Regions from separate parts of the Oceanobacter sp. 3_MG-2023 genome, predicted to be linked through region 2. Evidence: predicted binding sites of a transcription regulator. Region 2 holds the regulator's gene; each other region holds the start of a gene.
The links. Region 2 encodes sigma-54, which starts transcription at its own class of promoters, with help from an activator protein. Its sites were predicted from a motif close to TGGCACNNNNNTTGCTNT; they were not measured.
Positions count from the first base shown of each region.

Region 1: a site for sigma-54 is predicted at 2,197-2,214, ahead of Q8W32_RS08240 (formate/nitrite transporter family protein). Genes of this name have one in related genera too.
Region 3: a site for sigma-54 is predicted at 2,737-2,754, ahead of Q8W32_RS05635 (putative urea ABC transporter substrate-binding protein). Genes of this name have one in related genera too.
Region 4: a site for sigma-54 is predicted at 1,689-1,706, ahead of Q8W32_RS14380 (TorF family putative porin). Genes of this name have one in related genera too.

Region 1 covers NZ_JAUYVX010000007.1:49,810-54,025, forward strand. Annotated here, with positions in the region: gene Q8W32_RS08230 (bestrophin family protein) at 1-426, shown strand, start outside; gene Q8W32_RS08235 (nitrate regulatory protein) at 557-1,849, shown strand; gene Q8W32_RS08240 (formate/nitrite transporter family protein) at 2,469-3,284, shown strand; gene Q8W32_RS08245 (bifunctional protein-serine/threonine kinase/phosphatase) at 3,398-4,216, shown strand, end outside.
Region 2 covers NZ_JAUYVX010000005.1:148,584-152,799, reverse strand. Annotated here, with positions in the region: gene rapZ (RNase adapter RapZ) at 1-587, opposite strand, end outside; gene ptsN (PTS IIA-like nitrogen regulatory protein PtsN) at 612-1,070, opposite strand; gene hpf (ribosome hibernation-promoting factor, HPF/YfiA family) at 1,074-1,376, opposite strand; gene Q8W32_RS06495 (RNA polymerase factor sigma-54) at 1,427-2,917, opposite strand; gene lptB (LPS export ABC transporter ATP-binding protein) at 3,046-3,771, opposite strand; gene lptA (lipopolysaccharide transport periplasmic protein LptA) at 3,768-4,216, opposite strand, start outside.
Region 3 covers NZ_JAUYVX010000004.1:223,365-227,580, reverse strand. Annotated here, with positions in the region: gene Q8W32_RS05645 (ABC transporter ATP-binding protein) at 1-558, opposite strand, end outside; gene Q8W32_RS05640 (ABC transporter permease) at 555-1,373, opposite strand; gene Q8W32_RS05635 (putative urea ABC transporter substrate-binding protein) at 1,462-2,514, opposite strand; guanidine-I (ykkC/yxkD leader) riboswitch at 2,577-2,687, opposite strand; gene Q8W32_RS05630 (YgiQ family radical SAM protein) at 3,224-4,216, opposite strand, start outside.
Region 4 covers NZ_JAUYVX010000016.1:35,985-40,200, forward strand. Annotated here, with positions in the region: gene Q8W32_RS14370 (ammonium transporter) at 1-459, opposite strand, end outside; gene glnK (P-II family nitrogen regulator) at 514-852, opposite strand; gene Q8W32_RS14380 (TorF family putative porin) at 921-1,583, opposite strand; gene Q8W32_RS14385 (accessory factor UbiK family protein) at 1,910-2,161, shown strand; gene Q8W32_RS14390 (hypothetical protein) at 2,134-2,334, opposite strand; gene eutC (ethanolamine ammonia-lyase subunit EutC) at 2,370-3,212, opposite strand; gene Q8W32_RS14400 (ethanolamine ammonia-lyase subunit EutB) at 3,214-4,216, opposite strand, start outside.

The DNA of each region.
Region 1 (4,216 bases), on a different contig from region 2:
GCAATGGCAGAAACCTTGCGTCAGGCATATGCGGCCAATGAGCTGGATACCCAGGGTATACGGATTCTGAATGAGCATTTATCCAGTCTGGCGGCGATTCAGGCGGCGAGTGAACGGCTGGCATCCACTCCGTTGCCCTTTGCCTATTCCTTGCTGACGCATCGGACGGCGTATCTGTATTGTTACTTGTTGCCTTTCGGGCTGGTGGGCAGTCTGGGCTGGATGATGCCGGTCTTTATTGTGATTGTGGCGTATACCTTTTTTGGTCTGGATGCCTTGGCGCAACAGCTGGAAGAACCGTTTGGCCATGACGCCAATCACCTGCCGCTGGCGTCTTTGTGTCGGGTAAATGACCGCTCGCTGGCACAGGCGCAAGGCCTGCCATTGCTGGATATGTTGGCACCCAACGGCGATGTACTGGATTGACGGGGGAGTGTTAAGCCACTTTGTCAGCCAGCCCGATCCGTTCCCGGTGGTGGCAGGACAAACCACTGTGGAAGCATGGCGGCCCTTGTTATTCTTCCGGGTCAAGCTCAAAACCATACAGTGATTCCAGATGACATTAACGAGTGAAGACTTTCTGCTGGCGGCTAAACGTGCTGAGATCAGTGCTCTGAAACAATTATTGGTGAGCAGCGGGTTGGTCACCTGGGTCACGGATCTGATTCATGAGCTGCAACGTGAACGTGGCTTGTCGAATATTTATCTGGTATCCCATGGCCAACGTTTTGCCCGCCAACGGCTCGATGAACTGGAAGCCACCAAACAAGCAGAATGTGTTTTTCGGGAAGCCTTGTCGTTGCTGGAGCTGGATAGTGATTCTCCCTCGTCTGCCCGCCTGTTCCGGTCCTTGTCCTTTGTATTGCATTGTCTGGATGAATTACCCGCATTACGGCTTCAGATTAATGCGCAAAAACTCACCGCGGATGAGAATACCCGGCTCTTTAACCGTACGATTTCCGGTTTGCTGAGTGTGGTGTTCGAAGCCGCCGGCAGTGTCAGCGACCCGGATATCACCCATGCACTGGTGGCCATGTTCAATTTTGTGCAAGGCAAGGAATATTCCGGTCAGGAACGAGCCTTGGGCGTTATCGGTTTTGCCATGGGAGAATTCACCAAAAAACAACAGATACATATCAAGACGCTTCAGGATGCCCAGCAACGTTGTTTTGATATCTTTTCCAGCCAGGCCAAGGCCATGCCGGTTGATCAATGGCGGCAGGCAGAAAGCAGTGAGGCTGCCATCGAATTCAACAAGTTGCGTAATATGATTGCCCGCTTCAGTCATAACGACACCCTGCCAACCGCAATCAGCGAAGTATGGTACGAGCTGTCGACACATCGGATTGATGATATGCGGGCGATTGAAAAGGAGCTGGAAGCGGATCTGTTTCACCTTTGCCAGCAAAAAATTGCCAAGGCAGAAGAAGATCTTCGGCTGCATGACAATCATGTTCGGGAACTGACAGATATCGATGAGCCGCCCACATCGGTGTTGTCTTCCTTTCCTGATTCCATTAACGACCCTGTCAAACTGACCATGACGCCCGGATTTAATACTAACGTGGCCAGTTCAATATCCGAGTTGGTACAGCGCCAGGCTGAACACCTGGAAGCCATGAGAGATGAATTAAGACAGGCACGTCAGGCTCTGGATGAGCGCAAACTGATCGAAAAGGCCAAAGGCTTGCTGATGCAAAATCAGAATATCAACGAAGAAGAAGCGTATCGCCAGATTCGCCAGTCCGCCATGGACAACAAAAAGCGCATTATCGATATCGTCCGTAATATCATCAGCGTCTCCGACATGCTGCAACTGAACGACGGCGACAGTACTTCTCTGGAATAAACTCTTTATACCAAGACCAAGCTCAATACCGGGCCATCGACCAATACCCGGTCATGTAGCAGTACCAGCAGTACCGGGATATGCGCTGTTCCTTTCCTGACCAGACTGATAACCGATTGATGGCACGGCTACCCAGGAGTCAGACCACTGGACGCCATAACCGCCGGGCCAAACTCCATGTGGTCACGGCTGCAGCAGTTGCATATTCTGCTGGTGCACACAGATGGAGCGCCTGGGGGAAATCAAGCCCTGAAATAATCCAAAAATAGTGCTGCCAGTGGTATGTGAACGTATTATTTGTCTGATTTTTTTAAATAAGTCCAATAAAATCAATAGTTTATGATATATGGCACGCCAGATGCTTGGAGATCCCAAGACTGTGGATCAATGATGATGCACAGCACTGAAAACAACGACGTTGAGTACTTCCCTGACTTTTTGCCAGCGGATGGTGCCACGTCGTGCTCCATAGCATGTCAAAACACCTTATTCGGGTAGGTTCAAGCGTCAGCAGTTACTCAACTTCGTGATCTGAGTCTTCATGGTCGCCCTTTGGCACATGAACCAAATCATTAGGTATCGACAGTAACGCAATACCTACCGAACCAAGGAATTTGATATGTCCTATCTCGCGCCTTCCGAATTTGTGACCAAGATGGTCGATGCCGGTGAAGAGAAAATCTTCATGTCCACCAAGGACACTCTGATACGCGCCTTTATGGCCGGTGCAACCCTTGCCCTGGCGGCCATTTTTGCCATTACTGTAGCGATGAAAAGTGGTTCTCCATTCCTGGGTGCCAGCATGTTTCCTGTTGGTTTTGTCATGCTCTATCTGATGAAATTTGACTTGCTGACCGGGGTCTTCACGCTGGTTCCGCTGGCGTTGATCGACAAGCGCCCCGGCTGCAATATCAAACAATTGCTGCGTAACTGGGGTTTGGTCTTTCTGGGCAACCTGGGTGGTGCGCTGGCTGTCGCCTTTATGATTTCCTTTGTTCTGACGTATGGCTACAACACCGACGGTGGTGCTCTGGCGGCCAAGGTATCGTCCATTGGTGAGTCCCGTACACTGGGTTACGCCGCTCATGGTGTTGACGGCTGGTTTACCATTTTTATCCGCGCCATGCTGTGTAACTGGATGGTTTCCATGGGGGTTGTGGGGGCGATGATTTCGACGTCTGTCACCGGCAAAATAGCCGCCATGTGGATGCCGATCATGGTGTTTTTCTTCCTCGGTTTTGAGCACTCGATCGTCAATATGTTTTTGTTCCCGTTTTCCATGATCATGGGTGGTGATTTCACCATCGGGCAATATCTGGTCTGGAATGAACTGCCGACAGTGATGGGTAATCTGATTGGGGGCTTCCTGTTTGTTGGTTTGCCGCTGTATTACACCCACGTACGTACAAGTTCAAAACGCCCTCTGGTTTCCTGATTCACGACGGATTGTCTATTCTGATTAAAAGGGAGGTAATGGCTCTCTTTTAATCAGGTGGCAATACTCATGGGGACATATATGTCCCCATTAATATAAAAAGGACTCCATGCATGGCGCATGACCTATGCATTGCTGCTGGCCAGTATTCCGATAAAGGCCTTAAAAACAGCAACCAGGACAGCCTGGGACTGGTGACACCGGCACCTTCTCTGCTGGCATTCAAGGGCGTCAGCGCCGCTATTGCTGATGGCATCAGCAGCAGTAACGTCAGCCATATTGCCAGCCAAACAGCCATTGATACGTTTCTGAAAGACTATTACCGAACCTCGGAAGCCTGGACGGCACAACATTCGGGTGAACAGGTGATACGGGCAATCAATGGCAGCCTGTATTTAAAAAACCAGCGCAGTGATTTCCGGTTTGATATCAACCGGGGCTATGTTTGTACGCTAAGCGCACTGGTTTTGCGTGGGTGTGATGGCTATGTGTTCCATGTTGGTGACAGTCGTATCTATCGCTTGAGAGAGCAGACGCTGGAGCAGCTGACCAGCGATCACCGCCTTTGGGAGTCGTCTGAGAAAAGCTATCTGGCGCGGGCCATTGGCATGAGCGAACAGGTCGAGATTGATTACCGCCACACCAGCCTGCAAGCAAACGATGTCTTTATTCTTGCCACCGACGGGGTGTATGAATATGTCACCCCGGAATACCTGCGCGCAACCATCCACCAATATCCGGACGATTTGAATCACGCCGCCACCCTGATTGCCCGACAAGCACTGGATAACGGCAGCGATGACAACCTGAGTATCCAGCTAATCCGGGTGACGGCGCTCCCTGATCGCAAGCAGGCATCGCTGCTGCACGATATGTCTCGCCTGGCTCTGCCACCAGGGCTGGAACCCGGCATGACCTTCGACGGTTACAGG
Region 2 (4,216 bases):
TGTTGCCAGTAGGGGTTGGGCAGGTTGCGGACATCAAATACAAAATCGGCATCCAGAGGAATCCCCTGCTTGAAGCCAAAGGACTGGAACAGAATGGCCATATCCGGGGTGACTTTCTCGGCTACTCGCATCTTGATCAGGCTGCGCAGCTCATGGACTGACATGCGGGTGGTATCCAGCGTCAAGTCAGCCAGGTTGGCAACAGGTTCGAGCAATTCGGTTTCGCGCTCGATGGCTTCTGCCAATGAGATATTGTCATTGGTGAGGGGGTGTTTGCGACGGGTGGAGCTGAAGCGTTGTAGCAGGACTTCTTCGGTGGCATCCAGAAATACAATATCGACCTGGCGATACTGTCCGGGTAAGCAGGTCAGTACCTGGGTCAGCTGTTCCATGGCGTCGGGCAAATTACGCACATCGACACTGACAGCGACATTGGCGCGTTTTTCGGCGCTGTAGGGTAAATCCGCCAGTGCGGGCAACAGATCAACCGGCAGGTTGTCGATGCAATAAAAACCGAGATCTTCGAGCACGGCCAAAGCGCTGGACTTGCCTGAGCCAGAGCGGCCACTGATCACAACCAGGCGCATGATGCGGTCTCCGTATTGGTCTGGTTAGTGGTTGGCCAACGCTCGTTGGTACAGTTCCTGATCGCTGCTGGCACTACGCAATTGCTGACGGTAATCATTCTGACTGAAATTTTGCGCCAGTGTGGCGAGAATTTGCAGATGATCGTCCGTTGCTTCTTCAGGGACTAATAAAGCAAATACGAGGTCAACCGGTTGATGGTCAATGGCATCAAAATCGATGGCCTCTTGCAAGTGAAGTAACACGCCGACGGCTTGTTCGCATTGCCGTAAACGACAATGGGGGATTGCGATGCCTTCACCAATGCCAGTACTGCCCAGACGTTCACGTCCAAGCAGGCGTTCAAACACTTCGTCCGAACTGCTGCCGTCAACTTTTTCGGCAATCAGTCCGGCAAGAAACTCCAGCAATTTTTTTTTGCTGGTAATGGCGACGTCGGTACGGGTGCATTCTGGCAGTAGAATATCGGCAATCGCAATGCTCATAGGTCAACCTTGCCCGTGCTGTCGGGCAATCAGTTTTTCTTTGTGTTTCAGGAGTTGACGGTCCAGTTTGTCGGCCAGCAGATCAATGGCGGCATACATATCGTCGTGAGTTGAGGTGGCGTGAAAGTCAGCACCACTGGCATGCAGGGTGGCTTCTGCCTGTTGTCGGCCTTTTTCCAGGGTCAGTGTGATCTGGCCAGAAGTAATCGGGTCGACATGACGCTCAAGACGAACCAGTTTTTCCTTGACGTATGCTTCCATGGCTTCGGTCACTTCAACATGGTGTCCACTGATATTGATGCTCATAAACGGCTCCTTATCGCTCGCTTGTATCGAACAGAGATCGACGCTATCGGTCAGATCAATTGTTTCCGCTCATTGGAAGGCGGAATCATCATGGCTTCACGGTATTTGGCCACCGTGCGGCGTGCAACCTGAATGCCCTTGTCGCCCAGCACAATGGCAATTTTGTTATCACTCAGGGGTTTACGCGGATTTTCTTCGCTGATCAGTTTTTTGATCATGGCGCGAATGGCGGTGGATGAACATTCGCCACCGGCGTCAGTACTGACGTGGCTGGAGAAGAAATACTTCAGCTCGAAAATACCACGAGGTGTGTGCATGAATTTTTGCGTGGTGACCCGTGAAATGGTTGATTCATGCATACCAACGGCATCGGCAATATCATGCAATACCAGAGGTTTCATGGCTTCTTCGCCCTGTTCAAAGAAGTCGATTTGGTACTCGACAATTTTGGTGGCGACTTTCAGCAGGGTTTCGTTGCGGCTTTGCAGGCTTTTGATAAACCAGCGCGCTTCTTGCAAATGGTCTTTGAGGAAGGCGTTGTCGGCACTGCTGTCGGAACGTCGCACCAGTGAGGCGTAGTCGGAGTTGACACGCAGCTTGGGGGCGATATCCGGGTTAAGCTCAACACGCCATTCATCACGGATATTACGAACAATCACGTCCGGTACGACGTATTCTGACTGCTCGGAGCTGATATCAGCGCCCGGCTTGGGGTTGAGTTCTTTAACCAGACGCAGGACGGCTTTGAGGTCTTCTTCCTTGAGCCGGGTTTTGCGCATCAGGGTGGGGTAATCTTTACTGCCCAGCAGGGCGATGTAGTCGCCGATCACCAATTTGGCTTCTGCCAGCCAGGGTGTTTCGGCAGGTAGCTGGTTGAGCTGAAGAATCAGGCATTCACGCAGGTCGCGGGCAAAAACACCGGCGGGGTCAAACTGTTGCAAGCGTTTGAGGACGGCCTGGATTTCATCTTCTTCAACACCCAGTTCCGGGTCAATTGAACCGAGTATGTCGTCGATGGTGGTGTGCAGATAGCCATCGTCATCAACCCCGTCGATCAGCATGGTGGCGATCTCGCGATCGGTGTCACTCATGGGAGTCAGGTTCAGCTGCCATTCAAGATGATCTTGCAGGTCGTCTGTGGTGGCATGACGGGAGTCATAATCAAAGTCGTCATCGCCAACCGGGCCAGAGCCTGAGGAAACCCCGGCCGTGGTCTGGAACGTATCATCCCAGTTGCTATCGACTGGCAGATCATCTGGCATCTTGTCATCAGACCATTGCTCACCCAGTTCCTGGGTGTCGGCATCGGTCGTGGCCGCTGTTGCGGTGACTTCCCTTTCCTGATCTGCATTGGTTTGCTGTGCATCCGGGAAGTCGTCGTGCTCGGACTCTTCGAATTCCAGCATGGGGTTGGAGTCCAGGGCTTCCTGGATTTCCTGTTGCAGATCGAGGGTAGACAATTGCAGCAGTCGAATTGCCTGTTGCAGCTGAGGGGTCATGGTCAGCTGCTGACCCATTTTTAACTGAAGCGATGCTTTCATACAGCGTTATTATTCATCGGTTGTCGGCATGGTCTGTGCATTATACGCCAGCCTGTGAGACAGGGAATGCTTTTCATGGTGGCGAATGAAACAGCGCTGGGCATCATAGCCCTGCAAGCCGATAAGATTCAAAGATGGAAGTCATGACCAAGGTAGATAGCCCGAACCTGTTCGTTGGCGAGTACATCATCAGCGCTGCCTTCGGCAATTATGTGTCCACCGCCTACGATATAGGCTTTTTCACAAATTGCGAGAGTTTCGCGGACGTTGTGGTCAGTAATCAGTACGCCGATGCCACGTGCCTTGAGTTGACGAATGATATCCATAATGTCAGCGACCGAGATCGGATCAACACCGGCAAAGGGTTCATCCAGCAAAATAAAGGAGGGTTCGGCGGCCAGGGCGCGGGCTATTTCGACCCGTCGTCGCTCGCCACCAGACAGGGCCATGCCGAGGCTGGTACGAATGTGCTGAATGTGAAATTCATCCAGTAGCTGTTCCAGCTGTTGCTGACGTTGGGGTTTGTTCAGGTCTGACCGGGTTTCCATGATGGCCATGATATTGTCTTCGACGCTGAGTTTGCGGAAGATCGACGCTTCTTGTGGCAAATAGCCAATGCCTTTCTGGGCGCGGCCGTGCATGGGCAGATGGCTGATATCGTCATCATCGATACTGACACGCCCCTTGTCGGCTTGTACCAAGTTGACAATCATATAGAAACAAGTGGTTTTACCTGCGCCGTTAGGGCCCAGCAAGCCGACAATTTGTCCGCTGCTGACCGCCAGGGAAACGTCCTTGACGACTTCGCGGCCGTTATAGCTTTTGGCCAGATGTTCAGCCTTGAGCGTTTTCATGGTTGTACGTCCGTGTTGGGCTGGGGTTGGATAATCACTTGAATACGCTGGTTGTCGTCAGCGCCGCCAGTGCCACTGCCGGATGTTTCTGCGCCACTGGCTGAGACGGTTTCCTGTTCAATGTCATAACGGATCAATTCGCCACTGAAGAGGTTGTTTTCCTGACGCAAGGCGGCGTCTCCCTTGAAGGCAATTTCCTTGCGGTCGGCGTAAAAATCAATACGTTTGGCCGTTGCTCTGGTGATCGGTTTGTCGCTGCTGACCTGTTGCTGGTAGCGAGCCGGTTGACCTTCGGCAATCGCTTGTTTGAGCGCCTTGCCATCCAGTATCAGTGTCAGACGATCGGACTCGATGGTCAGTGTGCCTTGCTTTAGTACGACATCGCCTTCGTAGACGACCATACCAGTCTTGCGATCGAGTTCGGCGCGGTCGGATTCGATGATCA
Region 3 (4,216 bases), on a different contig from region 2:
ATCGGCTCGGATACCAGGATCAAGGGCACCAAACGGTTCATCAAGTAGTAGAATTCTTGGTTTGCATATAAGCGCTTGGGCAATAGCAAGACGCTGCCTCATACCGCCAGACAGTTCATCGGGATAACGATGTAACGCATGATCTAAACCGACTTTTTCTAACATTTCTGTTGCTTCTTGCTTCGCTTGGCTCTTTTCTTTACCGAACAAGTAGCCCGTTAAAGAAGACTTTTGGAAACCTTTAGCAGCGATCACATTTTCCAAAACGGTCATATGAGGAAACACAGAATATTGCTGAAATACGATGCCACGATCTGGACCTGGCTCATTAGGTATCGATTTTCCATCCATCAACAATTCACCTGAACTTGGATCTTCAATACCTAAAATCATTTTCAAAAACGTACTTTTACCGCAACCAGACGCGCCGACTAACGTAATAAACTCACCTTCTTGAACCGTCACATCAACGCGTTCTAGAATGACATCTTTTCCATATTTTTTACCGATTTTCTTTGCTTGAATAATCGGATTAATCTGAGTATTAATTTGGCTCATGATTTCGCCTCCTGACTCCAAGGAAAGAGTTTTTTATTCACTAGTCCCAGTAAGTAATCAAACAAAAATGCCAATAAAGTAATCCACGCCACATAAGGTAAAATGACATCCATAGATAAGTAACGTCGTACTAAGAAAATTCGATAACCTAAGCCGTCCGTTGACGCGATGGCTTCAGCAGCAATCAAAAACAGCCAACCAGATCCTAATGACAAACGCACCGCATCGATCAATTTCGGCATCACTTGTGGCAAGAGAACACGGATTAAAATTTGGAGAGTACTCGCACCTAACGTTTGCGCTTTCACCAGCTGTTCGCTGGGAATCTCTTGTGTTCTTCGCTGAATATCCCGGGCGATAAAGGGCGTTATCCCCACGGCAATCAGAACAACTTTAGACATTTCCCCTAATCCCACGACGATGAATAAAATCGGTAAGAGAGCCAGAGGTGGTACTAACGAAATCACAGTTAAAAGAGGAGAAAAACCAGCAGAGACTAGAGGTAAAGCCCCTGTTAACAGGCCTACCAGCAAACCGATTACCGCCGCTATCGCAACACCTGACGCCAGGCGAATCAAACTGCTTAATGTGTCTTTCCAGAAAATGAGCTCCCCAGTTCGTTTACTGGGCTCAAATGCCATTCTGTACATGGCATCTCCCATTTGACTGAACGCTGGTAACAATTTGTCATTGGAATTAACCGCCAACCTTGCTTCCGATCCCATCATATAAACGATGATTAAAAGAAGAAAAGGAAGCAAACCCAGCAAAATCCCACGGGTTCGAGTCGGCTTATAATTGATCAGTTTTTTCATGCTATTACTCCTCAGTGTTTCCCACTTACCATTGGCGCTATTACCGTAACGCCAATGGTCGTATTGGAAATAGATTATGAGCTAATGCTTATAACTGACCGTTTTTGGCCATTTCCATATAAGTAGGATCAAAGCGAAGTTTTATATAGCTTGGGTCACCGAAAACGCCTGCAGGGGTTTCAATACCAATCACGCCGGCACCGGGTGCACCATCGCCTAGCAAGCCATGTTCAAAAGAGAACTCAGCGACGTTTTGCATTGTCGCGATAAGTTTTTCACTATTGGTTAGAGATAAAGCCGCTTCGGGTGTGTAGAACATCTCTGTGCTTGCTAACTGTGCATCATAACCAGCAAGATCCGTTTCAGAGGCTTCTGCCATGAAAGTACGTGTATCGATTGCTACTTTATCGCTGCCACTCATTAACTCCATGATTTCATACCAAGCGCCCACTAAAGCTTTACCTAGATTAGGATTCGCGTTTAGCGTGTCAGTATTGATCACCAATAGGTCAATAATTTCGCCTGGGATTTGAGAGGAATCAAACACCTTGTTGCTATTAGGCTGAGCTAGGATTTCACTTACTAGAGGGTTCCAAGTCACAACAGCCGTAATATCGTCAGTACCATAAACAGAAACCATGTCAGCATCAGATGTGTTAACAACATTCACATCCGCTTCTTTTAGACCAACCGTGTCTAATCCACGAGCCAATAAGTAGTGAGACACACTTAATTCAACAAGGTTAACTATTTGACCTTCGATGTCTGCAAGAGAGGTTTTATCTTTTAGAATGATGGCGTCATTGCCGTTGGAGAAATCACCTACGATTAACGCCGTGCTGTCCACACCACCTGCAGCAGGAATCGTCAATGCGTCCATGTTTGTCATGGTACAAGCATCGAACTGGCCTGTGGTGTATTGGTTGATAGATTCAACGTAGTCGTTGATTTGCACGACATCAATATCGATACCGTATTTGTCGCCCCATTTTTCGACGATACCTTCTTGAGCGCCATATGCCCAAGGCATCCAACCGACATAAATAGACCAACAAACTTTAAAAGAATCCGCCGCCATGGTATTGGCAGAAACAAGAAGGGAAAATAGTAGAACGGTTACTTTTTTTGAGCAGTATTTCATTAGAAGTCACCTTTTCAGTTTTAAAGTTACACATGGAGTACCCTTGGCAATAACGCCATGCGGTCTCCCGGGCTTTTATCCCGCCGTGTAACCCTGAAACATCAAGGTCGAAAGCTCTCGGACCAGTCTTCACTAAACTTTTCAGCCTAGCCGGAACCCTAGCTTTCTATTGAATTCTAAATTGTCTTGTCCGATATCACCAAAGATACTAACAAAAAAATTTAAGCATATAGTGTGCCAAATCAAAAACCACTTTAAAAACAAAGTGTTAGATTTTAATCATATCTATTTCACTCTACTCAAAGACAAGTATTGCTCTAAAATAGAGCAATACTGATAAGCATTGCTCTATTTAGGGTCTACTTGTAGTGGTCAACTAATCCCGGACAGTGTTTTGAGTTTTTCCTCAGCCTGCAACGGGCGAAATGCCACCATTGAATGCGTGAGATCGCTGTCGGTTGTAATAGCCCATCAAGTAGCTCCCGACATCTTTCTGGTCATCCGGCACCTCATTTATAGCGGCGATCTCACCACCTACGTGGTGTCCCGAATCATGGGACCACTACATACCACCCCGAATCGTAGGGACGCCCTCCATGGCTGCCCCAATATCTACTCCAATACCCGCTCCAATACCCAATCTAACAAACACAAACGGCACTGGTATGGCCACGGACGGCGCTGTTCCCTACCGTTCTGTCGCCATCGGTTATTTCAGTTTACGCACGCGTTTGGCAAATGGTGCCTTGCCTGCGCTGCCTTTTCCTGCGCCAGCGGCCTTGCCATTGACCACGCCTTTGGCTTTTTTCGCTGCGGCGCCTTGAGAGCGGGCTTTGTTATTGCCGCTGTCGGCTTTTTGCGCAACCGGTGCTTTGGTGGCCTTGCCTTGCACACCACGTCCTTTGGCGTGGTAGCCAGGACGCTGGCGGCTACCGGAAGGAGCATCTTCGGCGGGGATCAAGGCATCCGGGCCTTTACCAATCAGGTCATGGCGTCCCATACGTTTGAGTTCTTCACGCAGCATCGGCCAGTTTCGTTCGTCGTGGTAACGCAAGAAGGCTTTTTGCAAGCGACGCTGTTCAATGTCGCGGGGAATGGTCATTTTGGCGGTTTTGTAGCTCATCCGTTGCAACGGGTTACGTTCGGAGTGGTACATGGCCGTGGCCAGTGACATCGGTGATGGATAAAAAGTCTGCACCTGATCAACACGCATTTTCTGGCTTTTAAGCCAGCGCGCCAGGTTCATCATGTCTGAGTTTTCGGTGCCTGGATGGGCAGCAATAAAATACGGCACCAGATATTGCTCTTTACCGGCTTCTTTCGAGAACTTGTCGAACATGCGTTTGAAGTTGTCGTAGGTGCCCATCCCCGGTTTCATCATTTTGGTGAGGACGTTTTTTTCCGTATGTTCCGGGGCTATTTTTAACAAGCCACCCACGTGGTGGGTCACCAGTTCACGTACATATTCCGGATCTTCTACCGCCAGGTCGTAACGCAAGCCAGAGGCAATGGCGATACGTTTGACGCCGGGCAAGGCCCGCGCAGCACGATACAACTCGGTGGTCGGTTTATGGCTGGTTTTGAGGTTTTTACAAATACCGGGATACACACACGACAGCCGACGACAGTTTTTCAGGATCGTCTCGCTTTTGCAGTTGAGCATATACATGTTGGCGGTTGGGCCGCCCAGGTCGGAGATGGT
Region 4 (4,216 bases), on a different contig from region 2:
TTCCATCGGATAGATGAAGCCAGTCATAATGACAGCGAAAACCAAGAAAGCACCCAGCTTCATACGCTCAGCAACCGCACCAGATACAATCGACATGGCGGTAGCTACGAACACAACCTGGAAAAAGAAGTCAGACGCACCGGAGTAGATTGAACCACCCTGGAAACCGTCTTCACGTGCTGCAAAATCACCCAGTACAGCGGCTGTATCGACATCTGCAATACCAGCCAGGAAGTAACCACCGCCGTACATCAATTCATAACCGCAAACCAGATACATGGTACAAGCGATTGCAAACAACGCGATGTTTTTGGTCAGGATTTCAGTTGTGTTTTTGGCACGAACCAGACCTGCTTCCAGCATGGAAAAGCCAGCAGCCATCCACATAACCAACGCGCCACATACCAGGAAATAAAAGGTATCCATGGCGTACTGCAATTCGTAAATATTATTTTCCATTCTAAGCCCCCCGCATCAGGCCAGATTTTATCTATTAGTTAGAACTGAAAAGGATCAGAGCGCGTCAGCACCGGTTTCACCAGTACGAATGCGAACAACCTGCTCCAGAGTTGTAACAAAAATCTTGCCATCGCCAATTTTGCCAGTGTTGGCAGCCTTGGTGATCGCTTCAATAACCTTGTCAGTCAGGTCATCATCAACCGCTACTTCTATTTTTACTTTAGGCAGGAAATCAACCACATACTCGGCACCACGATACAACTCGGTGTGTCCTTTCTGACGACCAAAACCTTTGACTTCGGTAACAGTGATGCCTTGTACGCCGATCTCGGACAATGCTTCACGCACATCGTCCAGCTTGAATGGCTTCACAACAGCAGTAATGAGCTTCATAGAAAACTCCTTTTTGAGCTAAAGGGATGGGAATGGCCTATGCGAGGGCACAGGCCATTGTATGCTTTTTACATCTCGATAGGCAGGCTGTAAGACACAACGTATTTTGCAGACTCATCGATGTGACCGGCTTCATTCATCTCGATGTCCTGATCCAGGATTTTCGAGATAGTGAAAGCAACGGTATCGTTGTAAGCGTAAGTTACGTCAAGGTGCATGAAGTCATTGCCTTTATCGACTTCGCCACCCAGAGAAGCGGAGAAAGACGTGTCAGGAATATCAGCACCTACTACGAAGTAGAAACCATCAGCATCGGAATCGCTGCTTTTATCGAAGCGAATGCTGGCCATGCTGTAAGAGAAGCCCAGAGAGAAGTTGGCAGAATCGTCGAATTGATCGTATTCATCTGTTTCTGGGTACAGGTAAGTTGCATAACCAATGTCGTAACCCAGATCACCAACGGCACCAGCATAACCAATGTACAGGTCAGTTTCTGTACCCAGGCTGGTATCACCTGAAGAAGTCCAAACACCAGCGTACAAGCCAGACTCGTGGCTGTAATCCAAAGAACCGGAAACAACAGGAGCGCCGCCGCCCAGATCCTGACCGTGCCACAAGTACATGCTGGCCAGATCAACAGATGCAGAGATTTCTGCTTGAGCAGTTTGAACAGCAGTCAGTCCTGCCGTCATGGCACCAGCGAGAACGATTGCTTGAGACAGTTTTTTCATCGTTTTTTTTCCTTCATCGGTTAGCGAAGCTAGTCATTAAACATGTTCGATGCTTTGGGGCCAGGAACTGCACCTTGAGCATCGTTGTAATTCTGTGAGAGAGAGTTAGCAGTGACCGTGCCAACTTTGAAAACCCCCGATATTAGCGGCTTTCCTGATATAATCTTCAGGATCCAGAGATCCTGATTGCTCCAATTTTGTGCGCGAATAAACAAAATGCATCAATTTTTACCACCCCTAAAAAACACTTGGCTCCAGATTGGTGCCAACAAGCCCTTAAAGCCCCTCAATGGCGCAACAACAACCCACGCAATGAGAGCCAAAAAATGAATGCAGATGAAATACGCTTTAAAATCGAACAGTTACTGGCACAGTCACCCTTTGCATCCCTCTCACAAGAAGCGCACAAGAATATGGCATCCCAGCTGCAGTTGCTGTTCAGTAGTGCCGATTTGGTCACACGAAAAGAATTTGATGCCCAGCAGCGCGTTCTGGAAGAATACCGCGCACTACTGGCCACTCTGGAAAACCGGCTTGCCAAACTGGAAGCTCAGCCTTCTGATGATAAGGACGCCTGACGCTCTTTCCAGACGTCATAGCCATTCACCGCCAGGTGTAAACCCAGAGCCAACCCGGCAGCGGTAGCAATGGCGGTGAGGCCACGAAATTCCAGCAAGAAAAAGCCACTAGAAAGCATCAGGAAACTGGGATAAAAAAGTGTCCGCTTAAGAACAAGTTGCAGTTTATTCATAGTGTTTCTCCATCAAATAGCAGCAAATAACGTCATTAGGTGTTGGGGGTTTTCAAGAGCAAATTGCCCGACTTGCTGGCCAGCGACGGCTGACCATTGTCTGATTCATCTTTCAGGGCCACCCCGGACAACGCCCGGCGGTCAGCCTCCAGCAGCAGATACATCAATTTATGAGTCGCCTCTTCATAACGCAGTCCTTCGTGGCGCACATTGGAGATACAGTTACGATTTGCATCGTGCTTGCCGCTGGCAGGCTCCCACGTGAAATAAATGCCCAGCGAGTCTGGCGAGCTTAATCCTGGCCGCTCACCAATCAACATCACCAGCATCCTGGCCTTGAGGGTTTCACCAATCGGGTCGCCAATGGCTACTCGCCCTTGTTCCACCATGACAACCGGCCCCACCTTCAATGAAGTATCAGCCAGTGATGTCAGCAAGCAGTCCAACATCGGGGCGGCATGCCGCTGCACCGCCAATGATGACAAGCCATCAGCCACCACCACAGCAATATCAAAAGCGGCCGGAGGACTGTCTGCCATCCACTGTGTCAGTGCTTCCTGGCTACTTGATGAAAGCTGGCGACCGTAATCGGGTCGTTGTAAATACTGCGGCCGTCCATCGGCCTGACTGGCCAGCTTCAAGACCGGCCCCGGCAATCCGGCTTGCGCCAGCACCTGTTCCAGATCCTGTTGCAACTGCACAAAACCCAGCGGCAGATGCACGGCATCCCTGGCTCTGGCATGGGCCAGCTGAAACTCCAGATGTGCCCGGGTCGGTAAACTGATTCCGGCCCGGCCGAGACCAATGCGGGCATCGGTGTATTCACGCAAGGTCTGCCATGGGTTTTCTACCAGAATGGTATCGGGTTTATCAGCCATATCAGTGACCTCCCCGGATCACATGTTCAAACGGTGCCGGCAGAGACTGGTTGCCATACGCCAGATGATTCTGTTGATCAAAAACACCAATGGTCTGCAGCCAGGCTTCAAACTCCGGTGCCGGTTTCAGACCCAATAATTCACGGGCATACAAGGCATCATGGAACGACGTCGTCTGATAATTCAGCATGATGTCGTCCGAACCAGGAATACCCATAATAAAGCTACCGCCAGCGGCGGCGAACAGGGTGAGCAACGCATCCATATCATCCTGATCAGCTTCCGCGTGATTGGTGTAACAAATGTCGCAACCCATCGGAACGCCCATCAGCTTGCCGCAAAAATGATCTTCCAGACCCGCCCGAATAATCTGTTTACCGTTGTATAAGTATTCAGGGCCAATAAACCCAACCACGGTATTCACCAACAGCGGTTTGAATTCCCGGGCAACGGCATAGGCACGGGTTTCACAGGTTTGTTGGTCCAGACCAAAATTGGCATCGGCGGACAGGGCACTGCCCTGTCCGGTTTCAAAATACATGCAATTCTGGCCAACACTGCCACGCCCCAGGGTTTGTCCGGCAGCGTAAGCTTCTTTGAGTAAAGCCAGATTGATGCCAAAACTGTCGTTGGCTTTCTCGGTACCGGCAATGGACTGGAAAATCAGATCGACCGGAGCACCCCGGTTTATCGCTTCAATATGGGTGGTCACGTGTGTCAGGACACAGCTCTGGGTAGGAATATCGTAATGCTGAATCACATCATCCAGCATTTTCATCAGGGTGATCACCGCTTCGGTATTGTCGCTGGCCGGGTTGATGCCAATGACCGCATCACCACTGCCATACAGCAAGCCATCCAGAACAGAGGCGGCAACACCGGCCGGATCATCGGTTGGATGATTGGGCTGTAACCGTGTCGACATGCGGCCTGGCAAGCCAATGGTATTACGAAACCGGGTGACCACCTGACATTTGGAAGCCACCAGCACCAGATCCTGCAGT